Regions from separate parts of the Streptomyces sp. NPDC018263 genome, predicted to be linked through region 2. Evidence: predicted binding sites of a transcription regulator. Region 2 holds the regulator's gene; the other holds the start of a gene.
The links. The regulator HrcA, encoded in region 2, represses chaperone genes, less so after heat shock. The targets are predictions, from matches to a motif close to TTNGCACTCNGNNNNNCNGAGTGCNAA.
Positions count from the first base shown of each region.

Region 1: groES (co-chaperone GroES) is a predicted target of HrcA. The motif match lies at 8,088-8,114, and genes of this name have one in related genera.

Region 1 covers NZ_JBVHFA010000001.1:862,277-876,967, reverse strand. Annotated here, with positions in the region: gene ACZ3HQ_RS04045 (beta-xylosidase/alpha-l-arabinosidase) at 1-1,027, opposite strand, end outside; gene ACZ3HQ_RS04040 (carbohydrate ABC transporter permease) at 1,060-1,878, opposite strand; gene ACZ3HQ_RS04035 (carbohydrate ABC transporter permease) at 1,883-2,743, opposite strand; gene ACZ3HQ_RS04030 (ABC transporter substrate-binding protein) at 2,740-4,047, opposite strand; gene ACZ3HQ_RS04025 (LacI family DNA-binding transcriptional regulator) at 4,166-5,194, shown strand; gene ACZ3HQ_RS04020 (class I SAM-dependent methyltransferase) at 5,220-6,404, opposite strand; gene ACZ3HQ_RS04015 (polysaccharide deacetylase family protein) at 6,495-7,409, shown strand; gene ACZ3HQ_RS04010 (hypothetical protein) at 7,406-7,921, shown strand; gene groES (co-chaperone GroES) at 8,261-8,569, shown strand; gene groL (chaperonin GroEL) at 8,687-10,315, shown strand; gene ACZ3HQ_RS03995 (SDR family NAD(P)-dependent oxidoreductase) at 10,415-11,188, opposite strand; gene ACZ3HQ_RS03990 (MOSC domain-containing protein) at 11,231-11,899, opposite strand; gene ACZ3HQ_RS03985 (LysR family transcriptional regulator) at 11,980-12,879, shown strand; gene ACZ3HQ_RS03980 (WhiB family transcriptional regulator) at 12,933-13,256, opposite strand; gene ACZ3HQ_RS03975 (response regulator transcription factor) at 13,638-14,249, shown strand.
Region 2 covers NZ_JBVHFA010000006.1:86,008-100,698, forward strand. Annotated here, with positions in the region: gene ACZ3HQ_RS18515 (adenosine deaminase) at 1-425, opposite strand, end outside; gene ACZ3HQ_RS18520 (ribonuclease Z) at 455-1,360, opposite strand; gene ACZ3HQ_RS18525 (histidine triad nucleotide-binding protein) at 1,367-1,720, opposite strand; gene ACZ3HQ_RS18530 (S41 family peptidase) at 1,842-5,057, opposite strand; gene ACZ3HQ_RS18535 (hypothetical protein) at 5,112-5,654, opposite strand; gene ACZ3HQ_RS18540 (16S rRNA (uracil(1498)-N(3))-methyltransferase) at 5,733-6,479, opposite strand; gene ACZ3HQ_RS18545 (nitronate monooxygenase) at 6,476-7,576, opposite strand; gene dnaJ (molecular chaperone DnaJ) at 7,653-8,792, opposite strand; gene hrcA (heat-inducible transcriptional repressor HrcA) at 8,793-9,809, opposite strand; gene ACZ3HQ_RS18560 (MBL fold metallo-hydrolase) at 9,979-10,701, shown strand; gene ACZ3HQ_RS18565 (DUF3097 domain-containing protein) at 10,736-11,542, shown strand; gene hemW (radical SAM family heme chaperone HemW) at 11,555-12,787, opposite strand; gene ACZ3HQ_RS18575 (SpoIIE family protein phosphatase) at 12,859-14,691, opposite strand, start outside.

The sequences.
Region 1 (14,691 bases), on a different contig from region 2:
CCAGGGCCTCGGGGACGCGGCCCGCCTCGACGGCGTCGGTCAGCGCGGTGCCGTAGCAGTCCACGGTGGGCAGCTCCACGTCCACGCCCGCCTCCAGCGCCAGGTGGGCGGCCCCGGCGCGGTCCCCGGCGAGCCGGTGCTGGGTGCGCAGGAAGCCGACGCCGAAGTAGTCCGCGACCACCGTGCCGGTGAACCCCCACTCCTCGCGCAGCACCCCGGTCAGCAGCCGGGCGTCGGCCGAGGCGGGCACCCCGTCGGTCTCGGTGTACGCGGCCATCACCGACCGGGCCCCGCCCTCGCGCAACGCCAGCTCGAACGGGGGCAGCGTCACGTCGGCCAGCTCCCGCGCGCCCGCCCGTACCGGCGCGAGATTGCGGGCGCCCGCCGAGGCCGCGTACCCGGCGAAGTGCTTCAGGGTGGCCACGATCCCGGCCGACTCCAGGCCGCGTACGTAGGCGGCGCCGACCGTGCCGACCAGGTACGGGTCCTCGCCGGCGGTTTCCTCCACCCGGCCCCAGCGGGCGTCGCGGACCACGTCCAGCACCGGGGCGAGGCCCTGGTGGACGCCGGCCGCGCGCAGGTCACCGCCGATGCGGGCACCCACCTCGGCCACCAGCTCCGGGTCGAAGGAGGCGCCCCAGGCCAGCGGTACCGGGTAGGCGGTGGCGCCCCACGCGGTGAACCCGGCGAGGCACTCCTCGTGGGCGAGGGCGGGGATGCCGAAGCGGCCCGCGGCGGCGATCCGGCGCTGGGCGGCGGCCAGTGCGCGGGCCCCCAGTTCCGGGTCGACCGGGGCGGTGCCGAAGGACCGGGTGAGCTGGCCGAGGCCGTGCGCGATCAGCTCGTCCCAGTCCGGCACCGCGCTCATCTCGCTCTGCAGCGGGGCGACTTCGCCGCCGTCCGGGCCGGCGCCCACCCAGACGCCGTACAACTGGGCGGTCTTCTCCCGCAGCGTCATCCGGGACAGCAGGTCCTCGACGCGTTCGGCGGCGGGCAGGGCGGGGTCGCGCCAGGCGGCGGAGGTCATGGAACTCCTGTCGGGAGACATGGGGGAGCCGGTCACTTTCCGCCCGCGCCCATCAGGCCGCCGACCAGGGTGCGCCGGGCCACCAGGTAGACGGCGAACACGGGGACGCCGGAGAGGACGACCGAGGCGAGCAGGGCGGGGATGTCCACGCCGAACTGGCTGACATAGGTGAACAGGCCGAGGGTCAGCACCCGGCTGCCCTCGGACTGGGTGAAGATCAGCGGGAAGAGGAAGCCGTTCCACGCCTGGAGCGACGCGTAGACCACGACCGTCCCGATGCCGCCCCGGGCCAGCGGCACGACCAGCCGGAACAGCATCCGTGCCGGGGACGCGCCGTCCAGGGCCATCGCCTCGTACAGCTCCTCCGGGATGTCCCGCAGGGTGCCGGTGAGCACCAGCACGGAGACCGGCATGGCGAAGGCGGCGGTCGGCAGGGCGACGGCGAGCAGGCTGTCGTACAGGTTCAGCTTGGTGATCATCAGGTAGAGCGGGACCACCACCGCCTGCGCGGGGACGGCCACGCCCAGCAGGAACAGCCGGAAGGCGCCGCCCGACCAGAAGCCGCGGGTGCGCACGGCCACGTACGCCAGCGGGACGCACAGCACCAGGACGATCCCCACCACCACGGCCGCGACCAGCACGGTGTTGGCCAGGAAGTGGCCGAAGCCGCTCGTCAGGACGGTGCCGTAGTTGGCCAGGGTCGGGTGGCGCGGCGGGCGGAGGGCGTTGCCGCCGAGCGCCTCGTCCTGGCGGGTCAGGGAGACCGAGACCATGACGTAGACCGGGACGAGGACGACGGCGAGCCAGATCACCGCGCCCAGGCCCGCCAGCGGGTTGGCCGGGCGGGTCATGGCGTCACATCCCTTCCCGGGTGCTGCGCATGGCGCCGAAGCCGGTCACCCGGACCAGCAGCAGCGACAGCGCGGTGGCGGCCACGACCAGGAAGGACGCGATGGCGCTCGCGTAGCCGAAGTCGTAACTCTTGAAGCCCGACTCGTACATCAGGTACGGCAGGATCGCGGTGTCGGTGCCGGGGCCGCCCTGGGTGAGGATCAGCACGGTCTCGAAGTAGGTCAGCGAGCCGACCACCATCAGCACCAGCGAGGTCGCCGCGGTGTTGCGGAGCTGCGGGAGCGTGATGGAGCGGAACCGGCGCAGCCGGCCGGCGCCGTCGATCGCGGCCGCCTGGTAGAGCACCTCGGGGATCTGCCGGGCGCCGCCCTGGTAGATCAGGGTGTGGAACGGGATGAACTGCCAGCCGCCGACGAAGACCAGCGCGAGGAACGCCCCGGAGGTGGTGCCGAGGGTGTCGCCGGGCACGATGCCGAAGTTGGGGTCGAGCAGGGCGTAGAACAGCAGCGAGACGGCGGTCGAGGAGAGCAGGAACGGGACGAAGAAGACCGCCGACAGCACCGCCCGGTTGCGCTGCGGGCCCGCCGCCCAGACGCCGAGGAGCAGGGCGGCGGTCGTCTGGAAGGCGCAGCTCACCACGGTCAGCGCGACGGTGACGGCCAGCGAGCGGGTGAGCCGGCCGTCGGTCAGCAGGGCGTGCCAGTTGGCCAGTCCGGCCGGGCGGGGCTCGCCCAGGCCGTTCCAGGAGGTGAAGGACAGGCCGAAGGCCAGGGCCATCGGAACCAGGGCGAAGAAGCCGAAGAACAGCACGGCGGGCAGCGCCCAGGAGGGGTGCGGGCGTCCGGCGCCTCTCGTGGGGCTCACTTCAGCGCCTTCAGCGCCGCCACGAACCGTTCCGGCGACGACTTGCCGACGAACAGCTTGTTGATCTCGGTGAGCATCGGGGTGGCCGCGTCCGGGTCGACCGCCTGGTCCCAGCTCAGGGTGAAGGCGGGGGCCTCGCGGACCATCCGGTACTGGAAGCGGGCGAACTCGGGGCTGGGGGAGGCGTCCAGCAGTTTTTCGGCGTTCGCGGTGGCCGGCACGTCTCCGTTGGCGATCAGCTCGCGGGCGTAGGTGTCCGAGGCGCAGGTGCGCAGGAAGGCGAGCGCGGTGTCCTTGTTCTGGGTACGGGCGTTCACGGACCAGTAGTTGGTGGGGTTGCCGACCACGTTGCGGATGTCACCGGCGCCGCCGTCGAACTCCGGGAACGCGCACCAGCCGAGGTGCTTCCGGGCGAAGTCCGGGAACTTGCCGAGCTGGGTGGAGTACTCCCAGGACCCCATCAGATGCATGGCGGCCTTGCCCTTGGCGAGTGCGGCCGGGGCCCCGCCGTTGGTGTACGCGACCGAGCTGAAGCCCTTGCCGAAGGCGCCGTCGTCGACGAGTTCCCGTACCGTCCGGGCGGCCGTCAGCACGGCGGGGTCGCCCCAGCCGGCCCGGTCGCCGTTCTTGATCCGGTCGAAGACCTTCGGGCCGCCGATCCGGTCCACCAGGTACTCCAGCCACATGAGTTCGGGCCAGATGTCGGCGCCGCCGAGGGCGAACGGGGTGATCCCGGCCTTCCTGAGCTTCGCGTTGTTGTCGAGGAGCTGGTCCCAGGTGGCGGGCGGCTTCAGGCCGTGCTCGGTGAACAGGGTCTTGTTGTAGAAGAGGACCACCGGCTGCATGCCGCGCATCGGGATGCCGTACTCCCGGCCGCCGAGCGCCCCGGCGGCGAGGACGGAGGGCAGGAAGCCGTCCTTCAGTACCGGGTCAGCGGCGATGGTGCCGGTGAGGTCGAGGATCTGGCCGGCCTCCCGGTACGCCTTGATGGAGCCGCCGCCCCAGTTGAAGAACACGTCGGGGGCGTTGGGCGAGCCCATCGCGGTGCGCAGTTTGGCCGGGTACTCCGCGCCGGGCACCTTCTCCAGTTTGAGGCTGCCCTTGGTCTCGCGGGCCGCCGCCGAGGAGTTGAACCGGGAGACCGCCTTGGCCTGCACCTTCGCCGCGTCGTCGCCGTACACGAACGCGGTGAGGGTGCCGTCCGAGCCGCCGGGGCCGCCCGATCCGCAGGCGGTGAGACCGGCGGCCGAGACGAGGGCGGTGGTGCCCGCGCCGAGGAACCAGCGTCTGCTGTAGGTCTCCATGTGCCGGGCACCCCTCACGATCGCTGCCGAAAGTTTCGATCAGAAACTCGAATGTTCCGGGAACGTAAGGCCGTCCTGAGGGTTCGTCAAGGGGTCGCGCAGGACTACGATCACGCCCATGGAACCGCCGAAGACCGCAGCGAAGCGGAGCGCCACGCTCGCCGAGATCGCCCGAGAGGCCGGGGTGTCGGCTCCGACTGTTTCGAAGGTGCTGAACGGCCGGGCCGACGTGGCCGCGGCCACCCGTACCCGCGTCGAGGAGCTGCTGCGCACCCACGGCTACCGGCGCAGGCGGGCCGAGGTGACCCGCTCGCCGCTGATCGACCTGGTCTTCCACGAGCTGGAGAGCGCCTGGGCGATGGAGGTCATCCGGGGCGTGGAGAACGTGGCCCGCGACGCCGGGCTGAGCGTGGTCCTCTCCGAGAGCGCCGGGCGCCTCACACCGGGCCGGACCTGGGCCGACCAGGTGGCCGGTCGCCGGCCGCACGGGGTGATCCTGGTGCTGTCCGGGCTCGACGCGGCCCAGCAGGCGCTGCTCACCAGCCGGTCGGTGCCCTTCGTGGTGATGGACCCGGCGGGCGATCCGGGGGCGGACGTCCCCTCGGTCGGCGCCACCAACTGGCAGGGCGGACTCGCCGCCACCCGGCATCTGATCGACCTCGGCCACACCCGGATCGGCGCGATCGGCGGACCCTCGCGCATGATGTGCGCCCGCGCCCGCCTCGACGGCTACCGGTCAGCGCTGGAGACCACCGGGCTCCCCGCCGACCCGGCACTGATCCGGGAGGGCGACTTCCACCACGAGTCCGGCCACCGCCTCGGCCTCGACCTGCTGGGCCGCCCCGACCGGCCCACGGCCGTCTTCGCGGGCAACGACCTCCAGGCGCTCGGCCTGTACGAGGCCGCCCGCGAACTGGGCTTGCGGGTCCCGGAGGACGTGAGCGTCGTCGGCTTCGACGACCTGCCCGTCGCCCGCTGGGTGGGCCCGCCGCTGACCACCGTGCGCCAGCCGCTGACCGAGATGGCCGAGGCGGCGGCGCGGCTGGTGCTGGAGCTGGGGCGGGGGGAGCGGGAGCGGGAGCGGACGGCGACCCGGCTGGAGCTGGCGACCAGTCTGGTGGTGCGGTCGAGCACCGCCGCTCCCTGAGGGCGTTTCGAAACTTTCGAAGAGGCTACGCCGGGTGCCCGATCAGCATGGTCGGCGCGCCCGCCACGCGGGTCATGAACACGGTCGCCGCGTTGGGTCCCTGCGGCTTGACCTTCCGCCGCAGCTCCTCCGGCTCCACCGCCGAACCGCGCTTCTTCACCGTCAGGTTGCCGACCCCGCGCTCCCGCAGCAGCGCCTTGAGCTTCTTGACGTTGAACGGCATCCGGTCGGTGATCTCGTAGGCGGTGGCGTACGGGGTCGGACGGAGTTCGTCGGCGGTGATGTATGCGATCGTCTCGTCCAGCAGGCCGCCGTCCAGTTCCTCGGCGACCTCCGCGACCAGATGGGCCCGGATCACCGCGCCGTCGGGCTCGTACAGGTACCGGCCGGGCGGGCGGACCGCCGGGTCGGGCAGGCCCCGGCCCCGAAGGGTGCGCGGGCCGGGGAGGAGGGTGGCGCGGACGCCGCCGGGGGCTCCGGCGCCGAACCAGAGCACGGCCTCCTTCACATCACCCCCGTCCGAGATCCACTCCGCCTCGGCCTCGGCGGGCACCGCCTCGTGCGGGATGCCGGGCGCGATCTTGAGGGCGGCGCGGGGCGCGGCGAGCGCGGTCGCCACGGCCCAGGACAGGGGCGGTGAGTACGCCTCCGGGTCGAAGATGCGCCCGCGTCCGCCGCGCCGGGCGGGGTCCACGAACACCGCGTCGTATCCGGCGGTGCCGACCTCGGTGACGTCGGCCTCACGCACCTCGATCAGCTCGCCGAGGCCCAGCACCTCGGCGTTGGCCCGCGCGACGGCGGCGGTCAGCGGGTCCCGGTCCACCGCGAGGACCCGGATGCCCGCGCGGGCCAGGGCGAGCGCGTCGCCGCCGATCCCGCAGCACAGGTCGGCCACCGAGGTGACCCCGAGCGCCCGCATCCGCTCCGCGCGGTACGCGGCCACGCTCGCCCGCGTCGACTGCTCGACCCCGTTGGGCGTGAAGAACATCCGCCGCGCGTCCTCCGCGCCGAACTTGGCCTCCGCCCGCTGCCGCAGCCGGGCCTGGCCGAGCGCGGCCGACACCAGCCCCGCCGGGTGGGTGCGGCGCAGCCGGGTGGCCACGGCGAGTTCGTCGGCCGGCGCGGTGCCGCGCACCTCGTCGAGGAGGGCCCGGCCCTCGTCGGTGCGCAGCGCGTGGAATCCCTGGAGGGCGGAGAGCTGGTCGTTCACCGGCTCATTGTGGGCCAGTCGGTGGACCGTACGCCTCCGGCGGCGGTGTCGGGCCGGGATCGGGGCGGGGTCCTGCCAAGATCCGGCACCATGCGACATGTAGGACAAAATGACAAATCCCGGGCCAGGTCCCGGTCCCTGGCCGTGCGTTGCTCGGTCGCCGCGCTGGCCACCGCCGCCGTCCTCACCGGCTGCTCGGGCCCCGGCTCCGCCGGCTCCGCGCCCATCGGGCAGAAAGGCCCCGCCAAGGCCCCTGACGCCGCCTCGGCCCGCCTCGCGGAGCAGCGGCGCATGGTGGCCGCGGCCCGCAAGTGGCGGCTCGACCAGGTGCCGCTCACGGCCCCGGCCCCGCCGAAGGTCAAGCCGAGGATCACCGCGCGCGCGGGCTTCGAGGTGGACCACCAGGAGGACGAGAACCTCCCCCCGGTCTTCACCACCGTCCCCACCGACAAGAAGATCGTCTTCCTCACCATCGACGACGGCGCGGAGAAGGACCCCCGGTTCCTTCAGATGATGCGGGAGCTGAAGGTCCCGTACACCTCCTTCCTCAGCGACTACCTGGTGAAGGACGACTACGGCTACTTCCGCAAGAGCCAGGCGTACGGCAACACGCTCGACAACCACACGCTGACGCACCCGTACCTGCCCGGCCTCTCCTACGAGCAGCAGCGCCAGGAGATCTGCGGCATGCAGGACGTCATGGAGAAGCAGTTCGGCAAGCGCCCCGAGGTCCTGCGCCCGCCCTACGGCGACTACAACCAGGACACCCTGCGCGCGGCCAAGTCCTGCGGCATCAAGTACGCGCCGATCTGGAACGAGGAGGTCTTCGTCGACCACTGGGAGTACCGCGAGGACGACCGGCGACTGCGCAAGGGCGACATCGTCCTCACCCACTTCCGGGGCACCGACGAATGGGACGGCACGATGGTCGACGACATGCGCCGCTTCCTCGACAAGGTCACCCGCGAGGGGTACGCCGTGGCACGCCTGGAGGACTACCTGTGAGGCGCCGGGCGCGGCCGGCCCACCGTGCGGCACGGGCCCTCGCGCTCGCCTCGGCCGCCCTGCTGCTCACCGGCTGCGCCCAGTCGGTCGACCCCATCGAACGCCTCGGCAAGAAGGCCGCGCAGGGCGTCCGCCACTCGGCCCCGGCGCCGGCCCGCCCCCTCTCGGCCCGTACGGGAACGCGCGCGGTGGACCACGTGCCCACGGCCGACCGGGTCGTCTTCCTGACCTACGACGAGCGGGCCGCGCGGGACCGCGACCTGGCTTCACTGGTCCACGAACTGCGCCTCCCGGTCACCGTCTTCACCCGCGCCGACGCCCCCGTCCAATGGCGCGCCAGAACCACCCACCACGGCCTCACCTACCGGGGCGCCCCCGAACACCTGACCCCTGGCGACATCATCCGCATCACCCCGGACGGCGAGGGCGGTCTGGCCGGGCGCACGGCGCGAGTGCTGAAGGAGGCCCACGAGCGGGGCCTGACGGCGGGAAAGCTGACCGACTACCTCTAGGCACTCCAGCCCGTCTGGGGGTGCCCCCTCTGGGGGAGCTTGAGGACGAGGCCCGTCCAGGGCCGAGCGGGGGCCCGGGGGCGGCAGCCCCCTGGACGGCACCCGCACCAACGGCACAGTGAAGCCACGCCAAAGAGGTACCCGTCCCCGACGCGCCGCACGGCAATTGGCACTCCGCTTGACCGAGTGCTAACCCCGGTCATAGTCTCGGCTCTGGCACTCGGCACGCGAGAGTGCCAACAAAGCGACGGGCAGGTCCGGCACCCGCGACGACGGATCGACCTGGTCGCCACCTCAGACAGTCAACCCCGTGAATTCTCAGAAGGGGGAGGTCGGATCGTGACGACCGCCAGCTCCAAGGTTGCCATCAAGCCGCTCGAGGACCGCATCGTGGTCCAGCCGCTGGATGCCGAGCAGACCACGGCCTCGGGCCTGGTCATCCCGGACACCGCGAAGGAGAAGCCCCAGGAGGGCGCCGTCCTCGCCGTCGGTCCGGGCCGCTTCGAGAACGGCGAGCGCCTGCCGCTCGACGTCAAGGTCGGCGACATCGTGCTGTACAGCAAGTACGGCGGCACCGAGGTGAAGTACAACGGCGACGAGTACCTCGTCCTCTCGGCCCGCGACGTTCTCGCGGTCATCGAGAAGTAGTTCACCCCGAAGCATCTGCTTCATCACTGCGCCCCTGGTTCCCGCGACCATCAAGAAGCCGGGCGGCCGGGGGCGCAGGCACATCCACCCAGATTTTCCGAGAGGGCTCCCGCTGTCATGGCGAAGACACTGAAGTTCGACGAGGACGCCCGTCGCGCCCTTGAGCGCGGCGTCAACAAGCTGGCCGACACGGTGAAGGTGACGATCGGCCCCCGCGGCCGCAACGTCGTCATCGACAAGAAGTTCGGCGCCCCGACCATCACCAACGACGGTGTCACGATCGCCCGTGAGGTCGAGATCGAGGACCCGTTCGAGAACCTCGGCGCCCAGCTCGTGAAGGAGGTGGCGACCAAGACCAACGACATCGCGGGTGACGGCACCACCACCGCCACCGTGCTCGCCCAGGCCCTGGTCCGCGAGGGCCTGAAGAACGTCGCCGCCGGCGCGTCCCCGGCCGCCCTGAAGAAGGGCATCGACGCCGCCGTCAAGGCCGTCTCCGAGGACCTGCTCGCCTCCGCGCGCCCGATCGACGAGAAGTCCGACATCGCCGCCGTCGCCGCGCTGTCCGCCCAGGACCAACAGGTCGGCGAGCTGATCGCCGAGGCCATGGACAAGGTCGGCAAGGACGGTGTCATCACCGTCGAGGAGTCCAACACCTTCGGTCTGGAGCTGGACTTCACCGAGGGCATGGCCTTCGACAAGGGCTACCTGTCCCCGTACTTCGTCACCGACCAGGAGCGTATGGAGGCCGTCCTCGACGACCCGTACATCCTGATCAACCAGGGCAAGATCTCCTCGATCACCGAGCTGCTCCCGCTGCTCGAGAAGATCATCCAGACCAACGCCTCGAAGCCGCTGCTGATCATCGCCGAGGACGTCGAGGGCGAGGCCCTGTCGACCCTGGTGGTCAACAAGATCCGCGGCACCTTCAACGCCGTCGCGGTGAAGGCCCCCGGCTTCGGCGACCGCCGCAAGGCGATGCTCCAGGACATGGCCGTCCTCACCGGCGCCACCGTCATCTCCGAGGAGGTCGGCCTCAAGCTCGACCAGGCCGGTCTCGACGTGCTGGGCACCGCCCGCCGCGTGACCGTCACCAAGGACGACACCACGATCGTCGAGGGCGGCGGCAACGCGGCCGACCTGACGGGCCGCGTCGCGCAGATCAAGGCCGAGATCGAGAACACCGACTCCGACTGGGACCGCGAGAAGCTCCAGGAGCGCCTCGCGAAGCTGGCCGGCGGCGTGTGCGTGATCAAGGTCGGCGCCGCCACCGAGGTGGAGCTGAAGGAGAAGAAGCACCGTCTGGAGGACGCCATCTCCGCGACCCGCGCCGCGGTCGAGGAGGGCATCGTCTCCGGTGGTGGCTCCGCGCTGGTCCACTCCGCGAAGGTCCTCCAGGACGGTCTGGGCAAGACCGGTGACGAGGCCACCGGCGTGAGCGTCGTCCGCAACGCGGTCGTCGAGCCGCTGCGCTGGATCGGCGAGAACGCCGGCCAGGAGGGCTACGTCATCGTCTCCAAGGTCAAGGACATGGAGAAGGGCCAGGGCTACAACGCCGCCACCGGCGAGTACGGCGACCTGGTCAAGGCCGGTGTCATCGACCCGGTCAAGGTCACCCGCTCCGCCCTGGAGAACGCCGCCTCCATCGCCTCCCTCCTCCTCACGACCGAGACCCTGGTCGTCGAGAAGAAGGAAGAGGAAGAGGCCGCGGCCGGCCACGGCCACAGCCACGGCCACTCCCACTGAGGCAACCCGCCTTAACCGCTAGCGACTTCGCCCCGCCGGGATTCTCCTGGCGGGGCGAAGTGCTGTGTCAGCGGTCTTCCGGCTCCGGGACGGCCTCCGTCAGCGTGGTCCGTACTTGCGGCCCGTGCGGGCGCTGATTCCGCCCAGGAGGTTGCGGGGGGCCACCTTGGCGAGGCCCATGAGGGCCTTGTAGCGGGGGTCGGGGATGGAGACGGTCTTGTTGCGGGCGAGGTCGTCGAGGGCCTCGGCGACGAGTTTGTCGGCGTCGAGCCACATCCAGCCGGGGATGTTGTCCGTGCCCATGCCGGCCCGCTCGTGGAACTCGGTGCGGACGAAGCCGGGGCACAGGGCCATCAGCCGGACCCCGCTGCCCGCCAGGTCCTTCGCCGCGCCCTGGGTGAACTGCACGACCCACGCCTTCGAGGCGCCGTACGTACCGCGCGGGACGAAGGCCGCCACCGAGGCGACGTTCACCACCCCGCCGCGCCCGCGCTCGCGCATCGCCTCCACCGCCGCCGAGGTCAGCCGGAGCACCGCCTCGCAGTGGACCTTGAGCATGCGCAGCTCGTCGGCCATGGAGACGTCGAGATAGCGGCCCTTGTTGCCGAACCCGGCGTTGTTGACCAGCAGGTCGACCGGGTGCTTGCGGTCACCGAGCCGCTCGGCCACCGTCTCGATGCCCTTGTCCTCGGCGAGGTCGGCGGTCAGCACCTCCGCCTCGATGCCGTGCCGGTCGTGCAACTCGGTCGCCTGCTCCCGCAGCCGCGCCGTGTCGCGCGCCACCAGCACCAGGTCGTGCCCGTCCGCCGCCAGCCGCCGCGCGAACGCGGCGCCGATGCCCGCGGTCGATCCCGTAATCAGAGCCGTTGTCATGGCCCAAGAGTAGGGCGGCCGCCAATCCGTGGTGACGGCCGCTCAGCGTGCCTGGTCCGCCAGGTACTTGTGGACCCGGGCCAGCGTCTCGCCGTGCAGCGCGTCGCCCGCCGCGAGCAGCGACGGCAGCAGTTCCCGCTCGGTGGTGACCGCGCGGAACTGCGTCGCCGCCGTCACCCCGTGGTCCGGCCGGCGCACGATCTCCACCGCGTCCCCGGCCCGTATCTCGCCCGGTTCGATCACCCGCAGGTAGGCACCCGTGACGGCCTTCCGGGTGAACCTCTTCACCCAGCCTCGCTCGGCCATATGGCCCTGGAACGTCCGGCACGGAATCCGCCCCGCCGTCACCTCCAGCACCACCCGCGGCCCGATCCGCCAGCGCTCCCCGATCAGCGCCCCGGAGACGTCGAGCCCCTCGGTGGTCAGGTTCTCCCCGAAGCAGCCGTTGGCGAGGGTCCGTCCCAGCTCGCGTTCCCAGTCGTCGAGGTCCTCGCGCGCGAAGGCGTACACCGCCTGGTCGTCCCCGCCGTGATGGCGCAGCTCGCACACCGCGTCCCCGGCCAGCCCGCTGCCGCCGACCCCCTTCGGCCCCGGTGCCGCCACCCGCACCGGACCCTCGACGGGCCGCTTGTCGATGCCCGTCACCCCCTCGGCCTGGTCGGTGTACGGCACCGCGCGGGGTCGCCCCAGATTGACGGAGAGAAGCTTCATGCGCGCACGGTACGTGACCGCCGCCCAAAGCGTCGACGCGATATCGGGACCCGCTCCCAAGCACCGCTTATGCTCGAAGGGTGATCGAGGCCCGCCATCTCCGCGTCCTGCGCGCCGTCGCCACCACCGGTTCCTTCTCGGCGGCGGGGCGCGAACTGGGCTGCACCCAGCCCGCCGTCAGCCAGCAGATGAAGGCGCTCGAAGCCTCCGTCGGCACCCCGCTGCTGGTCCGGGGCGGCCGCGAGATGCGGCTGACCCAGGCCGGGGAAGCCCTGGTCAGGCACGCCTCCGGCATCCTCGCCGGGCTCACCGCGGCCGAGGAGGAGGTCGCGGCCATCGCCGGCCTGCGCGCGGGCCGGGTCCGGCTGGTCTCCTTCCCCAGCGGCACCTCCACCCTGGTCCCCACCGCGCTGGCCGCCCTGCGCGCCGCCCACCCCGGCACCCGCGTCTTCCTGGAGGAGGCCGAGCCGCCGAGGTCGGTCGAGCTGCTGCGCGAGGGCGACTGCGACGTGGCCCTCGCCTTCCGCTACCAGGGCGCCCCCGCCACCGAGGAGTGGGACGACCTGGTCGTACGACGGCTGCTGACGGACCGTCTGGTCGCCCTGGTCCCCGAGCGGCACCGGCTCGCGGGCGCCGAGTCCGTCGCCATCGGGGAGCTGGCCGAGGAGCCCTGGATCGCGGGCTGCCCGCGCTGCCGGGGCCGGCTCGTGCAGGTCTGCGAGGGCGCCGGGTTCACCCCCCGCATCGACTTCGCCACCGACGACTACCCGGCCGTGGTCGGCCTGGTCGGCGCCGGCCTGGGCGTGGCCGTACTGCCCCAGCTCGCGGTGGAGTCGGTCCGGCCCAGGGGAGTGCGCGTGGTCCGGCTGGAGCCGGCGGTACGACGGGAGATCGTCGCCCTCACCCTGCCCGACCTGGCCCAGGTCCCCGCCGTGGCCGCGACCCTGGAACAGCTCGGCAGGGCGGCCGCGCGTCCTTAGGCACGGCTCAGGGGCACGCGGGTGCGTGCCCTGGTCGTCGCAGAAACGTTCCTTCAGGCGTGGGAGCCGGGGCTCCCGCTGGTGGTGGACACCAGGCGGTTGCGCGCCCGGCCCATCAGCTCTTCGCGCTCGTCCTCGGTCAGCCCGCCCCACACGCCGTACGGCTCACGCACCGCCAACGCGTGCGCCGCGCACTGCGCTCGGACCGGGCACCGCATGCAGACCTCCTTGGCCGAGTTCTCGCGTGCACTCCGCGCCGCACCGCGCTCGCCCTCCGGGTGGAAGAAGAGCGAGCTGTCCACCCCTCGGCAGGCTGCCAGCAACTGCCAGTCCCACAGGTCCGCGTTCGGTCCGGGAAGGCGGGAGAAATCTGCCATTACGTGACCCCTTGTAGCCGTTCTGGGCGGATACCGTGCCTTCGACCGTACATCTCCGGTCTAAGGAGATGAAAATATGACTCATTGCGAATCTAGCCTCAGACACCGAGAAACGGGAGCAAAAGCGACTAAATGGGGCACAAGTTGTGCGGAAATCCCGTGGGTCCGGGGCGCATGACGGCACCGTGTCCGAGCCCTCACGTAGAGTGCCGAAGTCAGTACGCCGACCCGTAACTCTTTCGGGTGACCGTCGTTGAGAGTGCGGAGGCGGTTGAAAACACAAGTGCTCGGGCAGGCGTCCGAGACGGTCGACCGCACAGGTGACGATTCCGTACCAGCCTGGAGGCTCAAGGTGACGCGCATCAGCTCCGGAGGGCGGTCATGACTTCCGTCCTCGTCTGCGACGACTCCCCGCTTGCCCGAGAGGCGCTTCGCCGCGCGGTTGCGACCGTGCCCGGCGTCGAGCGCGTGACGACGGCTGCCAACGGCGAGGAAGTCCTCCGCCGCTGGGGCGCCGACCGCTCCGACCTCATTCTCATGGACGTACGCATGCCCGGCCTGGGCGGCGTCGAGACCGTGCGCCGTCTGCTGTCCGCCGATCCGGGCGCGCGCATCATCATGCTGACCGTCGCCGAGGACCTCGACGGCGTCGCCCTCGCGGTCGCCGCGGGTGCGCGGGGCTACCTGCACAAGGACGCCTCGCGTGCCGAGCTGCGGGCGACGGTGACGCAGGCCCTCGCCGATCCGACCTGGCGGCTGGCCCCGCGCCGGCTGCGCTCGGCCGAGATGGGCGCGGCGCCCACGCTCACCGCGCGCGAGATCCAGGTGCTGGAGGGGATGAGCCACGGCCGCTCCAACGCGGAGATCGGCCGCGAGCTGTTCCTCTCCGAGGACACCGTCAAGACCCACGCCCGGCGCCTGTTCAAGAAGCTCGGCGCCTCGGACCGCGCCCACGCGGTGGCACTCGGCTTCCGCTGGGGACTGGTCCGGTAACGCATGCGCAGCCGCTGCGCTCGGCCTCGGCCGTGGGGCTCTCGGCGGGCGTTGGAGGGTGTGGGTGCGCGCGGGCGCCGGGTGGTGTTGGCCGGTGCTGGGTCGGGTGCCCTCGCTTGGGCGAACTCGGCCGGTGTTGGGTCGGGTGCCCTCAGTTGGGTGAACTGGGCCGGTGTTGGGTCGGGTGCCCTCAGTTGGGTGAACTCGGTCGGTGCAGAGTCGGGTGCTCTCGCTTGGGTGGACTCGGCCGGTGTTGGGGCGGGTGCTCTCGCGTGGGCGAACTGGGCCGGTGTCGGGGCGGGTGCCCTCAGTTGGGTGAACTCGGCCGGTGCAGAGTCGGGGGCTCCCGCTCTGGCGAACTCGGCCGGTGCCGGTGGGCCTCATCGGTCCGGCTCGCCGGGGGAACCGGGGGCATCCGCCGGTGCCGGGGATGTGCTCGTGG
Region 2 (14,691 bases):
AGCGCCGACTCGGCGGACTCGTCGCGCAGGAAGCACATGATCAGCTTCGTGGAGACGCCGTGGGTCTCCTCGCTGCGGCCCAGCGCCCGCCACAGCCCCTCGACCACGGTCCCCATCTCCACCCCGCGCGCGAGGTGGGCCTGCGGGTCGAAGAAGATCTCCGCGTGCCGCACACCCTGCGCGGCGGCGCGGGCCAGGTAGGCGTCGGCCAGCTCCTCGAAGTCCCGCTCGGTGCGCAGGACGGCCATCAGCTCGTAGTACAGGTTCAGGAAGGACTGGAGGTCCTCGAACCGGTACGCGTGGCGCAGCGCTTCGGTGTCGGCATAGGGAAGCTCGACGCCGTTGCGCTCGGCCAGACGGAACGCAAGTTCCGGCTCCAGCGTGCCTTCGATGTGCAGGTGCAGTTCAGCTTTGGGGAGGGGCATCGAAATATCGTACGCCCGCGCCCCGACGCTCAGCCGCGCTTGGGGAGCGGTACCCGGTCCAGGTCGCGGGCCACGGTCAGCTCGCCGGTGAACCCGGCGGCCCGGGCCTGCCGCTCGAACTCGGCGGGGTCGGAGTAGCGCTGGCTGAAGTGGGTGAGGACGAGGTGCCGCACCCCGGCGTCGCGGGCCACGGTCGCCGCCTGCCCGGCCGTCAGGTGGCCGTGTTCCTCGGCCAGCGTCACGTCCTCGTCCAGGAAGGTGGACTCGATGACGAGCAGGTCGCAGCCGTCGGCGAGGGCGTGCACGCCGGGGCAGAGCCGGGTGTCCATCACGAACGCGAACCGCTGCCCGCGCCGCGTCTCGCTGACCTCCTCCAGCGCGACCCCGCCGAGCGAGCCCTCCCGCTGGATACGGCCCACGTCGGGGCCCGCGATGCCGTGCGCGGCGAGGCGGTCTGGCAGCATCCGGAGCCGGTCGGGCTCGACAAGCCGGTAGCCGTAGGACTCCACCGGGTGGGAGAGGCCGTACGCCTCCAGCGTGTAGGAGGGGGTGATGGCCTGGGGGCCGTCGGTGTCGACGGGGGCCTCGACCAGGTCGACCGTCTCCCGGTAGGCGGTGGCGTACCGGAGCCGGTCGAAGAAGCGCTGCCCGGAGCGCGGGTAGTGCGCGGTGATCTCGTGCGGCACCCGGTCGAGGTTGATCCGCTGGATCACCCCGGCCAGGCCCAGGCTGTGGTCACCGTGGAAGTGGGTGACGCAGATCCGGTTCAGGTCGTGTGCGGCGACCCCGGCGCGCAGCATCTGCCGCTGGGTTCCCTCGCCGGGGTCGAAGAGGATGCCCTCGCCGTCCCAGCGCAGCAGATAGCCGTTGTGGTTGCGGTGCCGGGTCGGGACCTGGCTGGCGGTGCCGAGGACGACCAACTCGCGTACGGACATCAGGGGTTATCCGGGGGGCCAGTTCAGGCCGCGGCCGCCGAGGACGTGCGCGTGGGCGTGCCAGACGGTCTGGCCGGCGCCGCTGCCGGTGTTGAAGACGGTGCGGTAGCTCTCCAGCGACTCGCCTTCGGCGACTCCGCGGGTCTCTGCCAGTACGTCTGCTGCGAGCTGCGGGGCTTCTGCGGCGAGTTCTGCGGCGTTCTTGTAGTGGGCCTTGGGGATCACCAGGATGTGGGTGGGGGCCTGGGGGTTGATGTCCCGGAAGGCGAGGGTGGTGTCGGTCTCCCTGACCACGTCTGCGGGGACTTTGCCCGCGATGATGTTGCAGAAGAGGCAGTCTTCTTGGGGTTCGCCGGCCATTTAGCTGCGCTCGCTTTCGCCGATGATCTTTGCCTCCGGCATCCTAGTCGTTCGGGTGCGGGGTGCGTTGTGGTTGCTCGCGCCCCGCGGCGGAGCCGCTGATCGACACAGCCCCGCGCCCCTAAGAGGTTGGCAAAGTGGGCGGTGTTTTTGCGGGCTGCCTCTCCAGTGCTTCCAGCGCCAGGTCTATTGCCTTGTTCAACTGGGGGTCCTCGTCCCGTGCCCAGTCCTGGGGGCGCATCGGGATCTCCACGTCGGGGTCCACCCCGTGGTTCTCCACGTCCCAGCCTGCGCCCTCCAGCCAGAAGGCGTACTTGGGCTGGGTGATGACCGTGCCGTCGACCAGGGTGTAGCGGCTGTCGATGCCGATGACTCCGCCCCAGGTGCGGGTGCCTACCACCGGGCCGATGCCGAGGGCGCGGATCGCGGCGTTGACGATGTCGCCGTCGGAGCCGGAGAACTCGTCGGCCACGGCCACTACGGGGCCTCGGGGGGCGTCCTGGGGGTAGCTCTCGGGGCGCATGCCCCGGGGGAGGTCCCAGCCGACGATGCGGCGGGCGAGCTTCTCCACGATGAGCTGGGAGGTGTTGCCGCCCCGGTTCTCGCGGACGTCGACGACCAGACCCTCGCGGGTGACCTCGACGCGCAGGTCGCGGTGGATCTGGGCCCAGCCGGGGGCCTGCATGTCGGGGACGTGGAGGTAGCCGAGGCGGCCGCCGGAGCGTTCGTGGACGTGGGCGCGGCGGCCGGCGACCCAGGCGTGGTAGCGCAGCGGCTCCTCGTCGGCGAGCGGGACGACGACCGCGTGCCGGGGCTCGCCGCCGCCGGCCGGGGCGACGGTCAGCTCCACGGGCTTCCCCGCGGTGCCCAGCAGCAGCGGGCCGGGGCCGGTCACCGGGTCGACGGGGTGGCCGCCGATGGCGAGGAGGGTGTCGCCGGGGCGTACGGCGACTCCGGGCGCGGCGAGGGGGGAGCGGGCCTCGGGGTCGGAGGTCTCCGAGGGCAGCACCCGGTCGACGCGCCAACTGCCGTCCTCATGACGGGAGATGTCGGCGCCGAGCAGCCCCTGGCGGGCGCCCTCGCCCCAGCTTCCGTGCGGCATGACATAGGCGTGGGAGGCGCCGAGTTCGCCGTGCACCTCCCAGAGGAGGTCCACGAGGTCGTCATGGGTGGCGACGCGTTCGAGGACGGGACGGTAGCGCTCCAGGACGCCGTCCCAGTCGACGCCGCCCATGTCGGGGCGCCAGAAGTTGTCCCGCATGAGCCGGCCGGTCTCGTCGTACATCTGCCGCCACTCGGCGACGGGGTCGACGGTGTGCCGGATGCGGCCGAGGTCGACGGTGACGCGGGCGTCGCCGTCCTCGTCGTCGGAGGCGCGGCGGTCGGCGGGGACGACGCGGAGCCTGCCGTCTGACCACAGCAGGACGCGGCGGCCGTCGCCGCTGACCTCGAACTCGTCGGCGTCGGCGGCCAGGTGCTCCAGCCGGTGCTGGCCGAGGTCGTAGCGCTCCAGCTCCGTCTTGGGGTCGGGGGCGTCCGGGGTGGCGCGGGAGGCGCCGAGGACGCCGCGCACCGGGTGGCGCAGCCAGAGCAGGCCGTCCTTGGCGGCGCGCAGGTTGCCGTACCGGGCGGCCTCGACGGGGAAGGGCACGATGCGGTCGGCGAGCCCGTCGAGGTCGACGCGGGTGACGGGGGTGCCCTCGGCGCCGGGGGTCTCGTCCCGGTCGGGGGTGCCGAAGGGGCGGCCGTGGCGCTGCGGGCCGAAGGGCGAGGGCGTGGTGGCGGCCAGGGTGATGAGGTGCGGGCGGGCGCCCGCCACGAAGGCCAGGTCGAAGACGTGGGTGTCGAAGACCGGGTCGAAGGCGCGGTTGGAGAGGAAGGCGAGGTAGCGGCCGTCGAGGGTGAAGACGGGCTCGTAGTCGGCGAAGCGCAGCGGGGTGGCCTCGGTGACGGTGAGGTCGGTGGTGGCGGCGAGCCGGATCTGGGAGAGCGGGCGCGGGCCGGGGTGGGCCCAGGCGAGCCAGCCGGAGTCGGGTGAGAAGGCCAGGCCGTGCGGGTCGCCGTCCTCGCTGCGGTCGACCTCGCGGATCTCGCCGGTCTCCCGCTCGACCAGCAGCAGCCGGCCGTCGTGGGAGGCGACGGCGGCGCGGGTGCCGTCCGGGGACATGGCCAGTTCGAGCACGCGGCCGAGCTGTCCGGCGCCCAGGCGGCGTGGGGCGGTGCCCGGGGCGAGGCCGGTGGCGGGGGCGAACTCCAGCGCGTCGTCGCCCTCGGCGTCGGTCACCCACACCACCCACTCCTCGCCGCCCGCCCGGAAGGTGCGCGGCAGCCGCGCCCGTACGCCGGGCTCGGCGGCCAGCGCACGGGCCGGTCCGGCGCGGTGGGTGACCCAGTGGACGGTGCCGCGCACGGCGACCGCGCTGCCGCGCCCGGTGTGGTCGGGGGTGGCGGAGTCCAGCCAGCGGGCGGCGTCCAGCACGAAGGGCTGGAGGTCGGTACGGGGGCCGCCGAGCCGGATGCCGGGGCGGCGCGGCTCGGCGCCGTCGAGGTCGTCCAGCACCCAGAGCTGTCCGGCGCTGACATAGACCACACGGGTGCCGTCGCTCGCGGCGTGCCGGGCGTAGAAGCCGCCGAGCGGGGTGTGACGGCGCAGGTCGGAGCCGTCGGCGAGGGAGGAGTACAGGGCGCCGGTGCCCTCGTGGTCGGAGAGGAACGCGAGGCGGTCGCCGACCCAGGAGGGGTACTCGAGGTTGCCGTCCAGCTCCTCGTGCAGCCGGACGAACTCGCCGTCGCCGTCCCGGTCGATCCACAGCTTGCCGGCGGTGCCGCCCCGGTAGCGCTTCCACGCGGAGGCGTCCCGGTTCATCTGGGCGGACAGCAGCACGGTGTGCGGACCGTGGGCGACGGCGCCGACGGGCCCGTACGGGAGGGTGGCGGCCGGGCCGCCGTCGAGCGGGACGGTACGGGCCCAACTGTGGCGGGTGCTGTGCCGTCCGGCCGCGCTGATCGCCAGCACCTCGCCGTCCGGGGTCCAGTCGCGGACCTGGGTGCGGGCGTTGCCCCAGTGGGTCAGGCGCCGGGAGGGTCCGCCGTCCACGGGTGCGGTGTACACCTCGGGGGCGCCGTCGCGCCGTGAGGTCCAGGCGAGGGTGGTGCCGTCGGGCGAGATACGGGGGTGGTTGACGGGGACGCCGTCGGCGCTGACCCGCCAGGCACGGCCGCCGTCCAGCGGGGCCACCCAGACGTCGTCCTCGGCGGTGAAGGTGACCAAGTCCCCCCGCACATGCGGAAATCGGAGGTACGAGGCGGCGTTTTCCGTGGCAGCACCGTGATTCACGCGATCACCCTACGCGCGAACGTCCGCACCCGGCACCGGAATTGATCACTCCTCCTACTTGCCCTGGACCGGCCGGCACGAGGGATCGTTCTCGCACCACAGGGTGCGGGTGACAGTGACGGTCACCGTGGGCCGGGACTGCCCGGGCGGCCGGTAGGTGGCGGGCGGGGTGTAGGCCGGGGTCGCGTCGCAGTCGCCGAGCCCGCTCACCTGGAAGACCTGGCGCCCGCCGACCTTGGCGACGAGATTCCCGCGCACACAGGCCCCGTTCACCGCGCGGGTCACCTTGCCGGTGACGGTGATGTCCCGCCCGTCCCTGGTCTTGCCCTGGCAGTCGACGGTGACCACGGTCGACTCGCTCGGCGACCCACTGGCCGAGGACCCGCCGTCCTGCCGCCCGGTACAGGTCAGCCAACTCACGTCCACACCACGCTTGTTCAGCGCGTCGGTGGCCGTCGAGTCGGTGGTGTAGGCGACCGAGGCCGCCCCCAGCTCCCCCGGATCACATGCCGTCACCGCACCGACGGCGAGCACCGCGAGTCCCCCGGCGGCCAGCATCCGTCCGGCCCGCGGCCGATTCCACCTCGAAGCCCCCATACACCCCAGCGTCCCACCGACACCCCCACGACGGAAGGCCGCATACGGCCAGTCACCCGAACGTGCGGCGCGGGGTTTTCAGGACCAGCGTCCGGTGCGGCCGAGCAGGAGGGCGGTCGCGGCGGTGCCGGCCGTGGAGGTGCGCAGGACGGACGGGCCGAGGACGCAGGCACGGGCGCCGGCCTCCTCGAAGAGCGCCAACTCGTCGCGGGAGACGCCCCCTTCGGGTCCGACGACCAGCACGATCTCACCCTCGGCGGGCAGCTCGGCGGTGGCCAGCGGAACCGACTCGTGCGCGAAGTCGGAGTGCAGCACGGCGGCGAAGTCGGCCTGCGCGAGCAGCGCGGCGACCTGCTTGGTGGAGGCGGCGTCCGCGACCTCGGGGAAGCGCACCCGGCGCGACTGCTTGCCCGCCTCGCGGGCGGTGGAGCGCCACTTGCCCAGCGCCTTCAGCCCCCGCTCGCCCTTCCACTGGGTGATGCAGCGCGACGCCTGCCAGGGCACGATCCGGTCGACCCCGGTCTCCGTCATGGTCTCCACGGCGAGTTCGCCCCGGTCGCCCTTGGGCAGCGCCTGCACCACGGTGATACGCGGCCGGGGCTCGGACTCCTCGCGCACCTCGGGCAGATCGACGATCAGCCGGTCCTTGCCCTCGGTGCCGGTGACCCGGCAGACCGCGTAGCGTCCGGCGCCGTCGGTGAGGACGACCTCCTCGCCGGGCTCCAGCCGCTTCACCGAGACGGCGTGCCGGCCCTCGGGTCCGTCGAGCACGTACCGGGTGCCGTCCGTGCGGAAATGGTCGACGACGAAGACGGGCGCGGTCATCGCGCGTCCCCTCCCTGGGCTCGGACGGGTCGGTACTGGCGCCCCGACTCGCCCCGTACGAGGTTGAGTTCGGCGGCGAGGGTGCGGACGAGTTCGGCCGCGGGCAGCGGCCTGGCCAGCCGGTGGCCCTGGCCCGCCCAGAGCGACATGCCCTGGGCGTCCCCGGCGGCGGTGGCGGCCTTGCGCAGCGGTGCGGTCAGGTGGTGCACGTCGGGGTAGGCGGCGGGCGCGTACGGCCCGTGCTCGCGCAGGAAGCGGTTGGTCAGGGCGCGCGCCGGGCGTCCGGAGAAGGCGCGGGTCAGCTCGGTGCGCGGGAACACCGGGTCGGTCAGCGCCCGCTTGTGGACCTCGGGGGCGCCGGACTCGGGGGTGGCCAGGAAGGCGGTGCCGAGCTGGGCCGCGGTGGCCCCGGCGGCGAGGACGGCGGCGATCTGGGCGCCGCGCATGATGCCTCCGGCGGCGACGACCGGGATCTCGACGGCCTGCGCGACCTGGGTGACCAGGGACAGCAGGCCGAGGCCGGTGCCGTCGTTCTCCGCGAGGTCGCGGTGGGTGCCCTGGTGGCCGCCCGCCTCGACGCCCTGCGCGATCACCGCGTCCGCCCCGGCCCGCTCGACCGCGCGGGCCTCCTCGACGGTGGTGGCGGTGACCAGGGTGACGGTCCCGGCCCGGCGCAGCGCCGCCAGCACCTCCGGGTCGGGCACGCCGAAGTGGAAGGAGACGGCGGCGACGGGATCGTCCAGCAGGACGGCGAGCTTGGCGTCGTAGCCGTCGTCGCGGCCGCCGTCGGGGTCGCCGGTCTCGGTCTCGTACCAGGCGGCCTCACCGGCCAGTTGCTGCGCGTACAGCTCGACGGCGCCGGACTCGGCGTGGGCGGGCTGGGGCAGGAAGAGGTTGACGCCGAAGGGGCGGCTGGTCAGCCCGCGCAGCCGTTTGATCTCGCGGTACATGCCGTCGGCGGTCTTGTAGCCGGCGGCGAGGAAACCGAGCCCTCCGGCCTCGGAGACGGCGGCGGCCAGTTCCGGCACGGCGACACCGCCCGCCATGGGGGCCTGCACGATCGGATGCACGACGAGATCGGCCAGTGCGGAGGACATGCCCGCATGGTTTCATGTCGGCCGGACAAGTCCGAATCCGGCCCGGGCGTGGGGGCGCACGCGGCGCCCCCCGCCGTCAGCGTCCGTTGAACGCGTCCTTCAGCCGGGAGAACAGCCCCTGCTGGCCGGGCTGGAACTGCCCGGTGGGCCGCTCCTCGCCGCGCAGCTTGGACAGCTCCCGCAGCACCCGCTCCTGCTCGGCGTCGAGCTTGGTCGGGGTGGTGACCTCGACGTGCACGATCAGGTCGCCCCGGCCGCCGCCGCGCAGATGCGTGACGCCCCGGTTGTGCAGCGGGATCGACTGGCCGGACTGGGTGCCGGGCCGGATGTCGACCTCCTCCATGCCGTCCAGCGTCTCCAGCGGCACCTTGGTGCCGAGGGCCGCGGCCGTCATCGGGATGGTGACCGTGCAGTGCAGGTCGTCGCCGCGCCGCTGGAAGGTGGAGTGCGGCAGCTCGTGGATCTCGACGTACAGGTCACCGGCGGGGCCGCCGCCGGGGCCGACCTCGCCCTCGCCCGCGAGCTGGATGCGGGTGCCGTTGTCGACACCGGCGGGGATCTTCACGGTCAGCGTGCGCCGGGAGCGGACCCGGCCGTCACCCGCGCACTCGGGGCACGGGGTCGGGACCACGGTGCCGAAGCCCTGGCACTGCGGGCAGGGGCGGGAGGTCATGACCTGGCCCAGGAAGGACCGGGTGACCTGGGAGACCTCGCCGCGGCCGCGGCACATGTCACAGGTCTGCGCGGAGGTGCCGGGGGCGGCGCCCTCGCCGCTGCACGTGTTGCACACGACCGCGGTGTCGACCTGGATGTCCTTGGTCGTACCGAAGGCCGCCTCGTCCAGCTCGACCTCGATCCGGATCATGGCGTCCTGGCCGCGCCGGGTGCGCGAGCGCGGGCCGCGCTGGGACGCCGTACCGAAGAACGCGTCCATGATGTCGGAGAAGTTGCCGAAGCCGCCGGCCCCGAAGCCGCCCGCGCCACCGGCGCCGCCGGCCTGCGAGAGGGGGTCGCCGCCGAGGTCGTAGACCTGCTTCTTCTGCGGGTCCGAGAGCACCTCGTAGGCGGCGTTGATCTCCTTGAACCGCTCCTGGGTCTTCGGATCGGGATTGACGTCCGGATGCAGCTCGCGCGCGAGCCTGCGGAACGCCTTCTTGATCTCATCCTGCGACGCGTCGCGGCGCACGCCGAGAACGGCGTAGTAATCCGTGGCCACTTACGACTCCGCCAGGATCTGTCCGACGTACCGTGCCACTGCGCGTACCGCTCCCATCGTTCCCGGATAGTCCATGCGGGTCGGTCCGACCACGCCGAGCTTGGCAACCGCCTCGCCGCCCGAACCGTAGCCGACCGACACGACGGACGTGGAGTTGAGTCCTTCGTGGGCGTTCTCGTGCCCGATACGCACGGTCACGCCCGGATCTTTGGCTTCGCCGAGGAGTTTGAGGAGCACGACCTGTTCCTCCAGGGCTTCCAGCACGGGCCGGATCACCAGGGGGAAGTCATGTCCGAAACGGGTGAGATTGGCGGTGCCGCCGATCATCAGCCGTTCCTCGTTCTCCTCGACCAGTGTCTCCAGCAGAGTGGAGAGCACTGTGGAGACCGTACCGCGATCCTCCGCCTCGAAGGCATCGGGGAGGTCCTCGACCAGTCGCGGTACGTCGCTGAACCGGCGCCCGGCCACCTTGCTGTTGAGCCGCGCGCGCAGGTCCGCGAGCGGTGCCTCGCCGAACGGGGCGGGGCAGTCGACCATCCGCTGCTCGACCCGGCCGGTGTCGGTGATCAGCACGAGCATCACGCGGGCGGGCGCGAGTGAGAGCAGTTCCACATGCCGCACGGTGGACCGGGTCAGCGAGGGGTACTGCACGACGGCGACCTGCCGGGTGAGCTGCGCGAGCAGCCGGACGGTGCGGGCCACGACGTCGTCCAGGTCGACCGCGCCCTCCAGGAAGTTCTGGATCGCGCGCCGCTCGGGCGCCGTCATCGGCTTCACACCGGCGAGTTTGTCGACGAAGAGCCGGTAGCCCTTGTCGGTGGGGATGCGCCCGGCGCTGGTGTGCGGCTGGGCGATGAACCCCTCCTCCTCCAGCGCGGCCATGTCGTTGCGCACGGTGGCCGGGGAGACGCCGAGGCTGTGCCGCTCGGTGAGGGCCTTGGAGCCGACGGGCTCCTCGGTGCCGACGTAGTCCTGCACGATGGCGCGCAGTACCTGCAGCCTGCGTTCGCTCAGCATGCGCACCTCCGTCACGTCGCCCCACGGCCCTTACGGTCTCCCGCCTGGCACTCTGCGCGTGCGAGTGCCAGACTTCCCCGGCCAGTGTACGGCCGTGGGGTACTCACCGGGCAAGGTCGGTGCGGTCCGCCCGGCTTGTCCCCGGCTCCTTCCCGGCTAGCGTGCGGGCATGACCGTGACTTGGGAAGACCTCGGGTGGGAGCGCTTGGCCGAGGGGGTGGGCCGGTGCCGGCTGCCGGGCTGGGACTGCACGGTGGGGCTGGTCGTGGGCGCGGGCACGGCACTGGTGGTGGACGCGGGGTCGAGCCTCGCGGAGGGGGCCGCGCTGCGGTCCGCGGCGCGGACGCTGGCCGGACGCGATGTGACCCATCTCGCGCTGACCCACCCGCACTTCGATCATGTCCTGGGCGCCCCCGCCTTCGCCGGGGCGGAGGTCTACGGCGCGGTCGGTCTCGACGTGGTCTTCCGCCACGAGCGGGAGGCCCTGCGCCGCGACGCCGTCGAGTACGGGGTCCCGGCCGGGGAGGCGGAGGCCGCCGTACGCGCCCTGGCGCCGCCCGCGCACCTGGTGTCCGGCGAGTGGACGCTCGACCTCGGCGGCGGCCGCCAGGCGCTGCTGGCCAACGTCGGGCCCGGACACACCGCCCACGATCTCGCGGTGCTGGTGCCCGGCTCCCCCGAGGTCGTCTTCTGCGGCGACCTGGTCGAGGAGTCCGGTGAGCCGCAGGCGGGCCCGGACGCGGTGCCGTCGCGCTGGCCGGACGCGCTGGACCGGCTGCTGGCCCTCGGCGGCGAGGACGCGCTGTACGTGCCCGGTCACGGAGCGGTGGTCGACGCGGCCTTCGTACGGCGCCAACGCGACGCCCTGGCAGCACGTTTCGGCGTGTCCTGAGTGCCGCGCCGCGACTTCTCCTATCGTCTGCGGAATGCGCGACTACTCCCCCGACCTGACCGCCCCCTGGAAGAAGCCGCAGCCCGTGCCCGAGGTGGCGGCGGAGGCGGGACTGGTGGTGGAGGAGCCCAGTACCGGGTTCTGCGGGGCGGTGATCCGCTGCGAGGCGGGCACGGTGACGCTGGAGGACCGCTTCGGCAAGCACCGGGTGTTCCCGCTGGAGCCGCGCGGCTTTCTGCTGGAGGGCCGCCCGGTCACCCTGGTCCGCCCGTCCGCCGCCGCCCCGGTGAAGCCCGCCCGCACCGCCTCCGGCTCGGTGGCCGTCCCCGGCGCCCGCGCCCGCGTGGCCCGTCCCGGCCGGATCTACGTCGAGGGCAGGCACGACGCCGAGCTGGTCGAGAAGGTCTGGGGCGACGACCTGCGCATCGAGGGCGTGGTCGTGGAGTACCTGGGAGGCGTGGACGACCTGCCCGCCATCGTGGCCGAATTCGCCCCGGACGCGGACGCCCGCCTGGGCGTCCTGGTGGACCACCTCCGGCCCGGCACCAAGGAGTGGCGCATCGCCGAGTCGGTCACCAGCGACCACGCCCTGGTGGTCGGCCACCCCTACATCGACATCTGGGAGGCGGTGAAGCCCGCCGCCGTCGGCATCCCCGCCTGGCCCCGCGTCCCCCACGGCCAGGACTGGAAGAAGGGCGTCTGCAAGGCCCTCGGCTGGCCGGAGAACACCGGTGCGGTGTGGCAGGCGATCCTGGCGAAGGTGACGTCCTACCGGGACCTGGAGCCGGAGCTGCTGGGCCGGGTGGAGGAACTGATCGACTTCGTCACGGCCGAGGCGTAGCGGGCCGGCCCCTCAGTCCACCAGGTCCCGCACGACCGCGTCCGCCAGCAGCCGTCCCCGCAGGGTGAGGGCCGCGTGGCCCTCGGCGTGGCGGTCGGGGCGGAGGAGGCCGTCGGTGAGGGCGCGGGTGGCGGCGGCCAGGCCGGCCGGCTTCAGGAGGGACAGCGGGACGCCGTCGCGCAGGCGGAGTTCCAGGAGGACGCGTTCGACGCGGCGGTCCTCGTCGGAGAGGAGTTCGCGGCCGGCGCCGGGAGTGCGGCCCGCGGCGAGGGCGGCGGCGTAGGCGCCGGGGTGCTTGACGTTCCACCAGCGCACGCCGCCGACGTGGCTGTGGGCGCCGGGGCCGGCGCCCCACCAGTCGGCGCCACGCCAGTACAGCTCGTTGTGCACGCAGCGGGCCGCCTCGGTGGTGGCCCAGTTGGAGACCTCGTACCAGTGCATGCCCGCCGCGGTGAGCAGTTCCTCGGCGATGAGGTACCGGTCGGCGTGCACGTCGTCGTCGGTCATCGGGACCTCGCCGCGCCGGATGCGCCGGGCGAGCTGGGTGCCCTCCTCGACGATCAGGGCGTAGGCGCTGATGTGGTCGGGGCCCGCGCCGAGCGCCGCTTCGAGGGAGGCGCGCCAGTCGTCGTCGGACTCGCCGGGGGTGCCGTAGATCAGGTCGAGGTTGACGTGCTCGAACCCGGCCGCGCGGGCCTCGGCCACGCATGCCTCGGGGCGGCCGGGGGTGTGGGTGCGGTCGAGGATCCGCAGGACGTGCGGCTTGGCGCTCTGCATGCCGAAGGAGAGCCGGTTGAAGCCGCCCTCGCGCAGGGTGGCCAGGTAGGCCGGGTCGACGGAGTCCGGGTTGGCCTCGGTGGTGATCTCGGCGTCGGGTGCGAGGCCGAACTCGTCCCGGATCGCGCCCAGCATCCGCACGAGGTCACCGGCGGCCAGCAGGGTGGGCGTACCGCCGCCGACGAAGACCGTACGGACCTCGCGGGGGTCGTCGCCGAGCACCTTGCGGGCGAGCCGGATCTCCTCCACGACCATGTCCGCGTAGTTGTCCCGCGAGGCGAGGACGCCGCCCGTGCCGCGCAGCTCGGGGGCGGTGTAGGTGTTGAAGTCGCAGTAGCCGCAGCGGGTCGCGCAGTACGGGACGTGGAGATAGAACCCGAGGGGCCGCTCGGCGGCACCGGCGAGCGCGGCGGCGGGCAGCGCGCCGTCGTCGGGGACGGACTCGCCGTCGGGGAGTGCGGAAGGCATGTCCTCCATTGTCCCGCACCGCGCGGGACCCGGTTCACGGCGCCTTCACCGGGCGCCTTCACTGGGCGCCTTCACTGTGCTTGGAGCACCAGCAGGGCGAGATCGTCCTCGGGTGCGTCCTCGCCGAAGCCGTGCACGAGGGCGCGGATGCGGTCCGCGATGTGCTCGGCGCTCAGGCCGGTGCAGCCGGAGAGGGCGCGGGCGAGGCCGTCGCCGTCGTCGAACTGGTCGGTGCCGGAGCGGCGCTCGGTGACCCCGTCGGTGACGCACAGCAGGCTGTCGCCGGGACGCAGCTCGATGGTCTCGCTGGTGTAGGTCTCGTCCTCGACGACACCGAGCAGGGTCTGCGGCCGGGCGGCGGTGCTGACCCGGCCGTCGGGGCGCAGCACCAGGGGCAGCGGGTGCCCGGCGGAGGCGAGGGTGCAGCGCACGCCGCCGTCGACCGGGGTCAGCTCGCCGTAGAGCAGGGACAGGAACCGGGTCTGCGGGCCGTCGCCGGGGGCGAAGGGTCCGCCTCCGGCGGCGATGAGGGCGCGGGCGGCGGCGTCGGCGGCCTCGGTGGCGTCGTCCAGGAGGAGCTGGTTGAGGCGGTCGAGGACGTCCGCGACGCCGTATCCCTCGCGGGCGAGCAGCCGGAGCCAGGGGCGGGCGAGGCCGATGACGACGGCGGCCTCGGGGCCCTTGCCCTGGACGTCGCCGACGGCGAAGCACCAGCGGCCGTGTCCGGCCGGGAAGAGGTCGTAGAAGTCGCCGCTGGGGCCGCCCTGGTCGCGGGGTTCGTAGACCAGGGCGCTGGTCATGCCGGGGATCTCGGCGACCGCGCCGGGCAGCAGGCCGCGCTGGAGGACGGCGCTGATGGTGGCCTGGCGGGCGTACTGGCGGGCGGCGCCGATGGCGAGGGCGACCCGGCGGCCGAGGTCCTCGATCAGGCCGGTGACCTCTTCGGGGAAGCCGAGCAGTCCGCAGCGGCCGATGAGGAGGGTGCCGAGCGGGCGGCCGCCGGCGATCAGCCGGTAGGCGAGGGCGGCGCCGTGGCTGCCCTCGGGGCCGAGCGCGGTGCCGGGCCAGGGGTAGGGCTCGGGGCCGGAGCGCACGGTGTGGCGGGAGCGCGGGGGTTCCTTCTCCAGAACGCGCTGGAGGTCCTCGATGCGGGCCTCGCTGGTGTGCCAGACGCGGGCGGGGCCGTCGCCGCCGCCGCGTACGGTCGCCTCGTCCTCCAGCCAGATCGCGCACCAGTCCGCGAGCCGGGGCACGATCAACTGGCCGGTGAGGGCGGCGACCAGGTTCTCGTCGAGCTGTCCGGCGAGCAGGTCGGAGGCTTCGGCGAGGAAGGAGAGCGCGCCCCGGCCGAGCCAGTCCCGGTCGCCCGCGGCGCGCTGCGGCTGCGGGGCGAGGGCCTCGGCGGCGACCAGGGCGGGGGCGGGCGCCGGGCCGTCCGGCTCCTCGGTGCCGCCGGGCGGCAGCCGGGCCCAGACGGTCTTGCGGCCGGTGCGGTAGGTGACGCCCCAGGACTCGGCGAGGGTGGCGACCAGGCGCAGCCCGCGCCCGTGCTCGGGGGTCTCGTACGGGGCGTCGTCGGCGGGGTCGCGCGGGGCGCGGGCGGGGTGCTGGTCGTGGACCTCCACGACGAAGGCGCCGCTCTCCTCCAGCCGCCAGTCGACCTCGACCTCGGTGCCGGCGTGGACGACGGCGTTGGTGACGAGTTCGCTGACGACGGCGGTGGCGTCCTCGCCGAGCCGGGCGGCGCCGCCGGGGCCGGTGAGGCCGAGGCCGGCCCAGTCGGCGAAAGCGGCGCGGACCAGGGCGCGGGCGGAGCCGGGGGCGGCGGGGCCGCCGGGGAGGGTGGCGCGGCCCTCGGCGAGCGGGCACGTGCCGGGGGGCGCCGGCGCCTCGTCCGCTCCGGC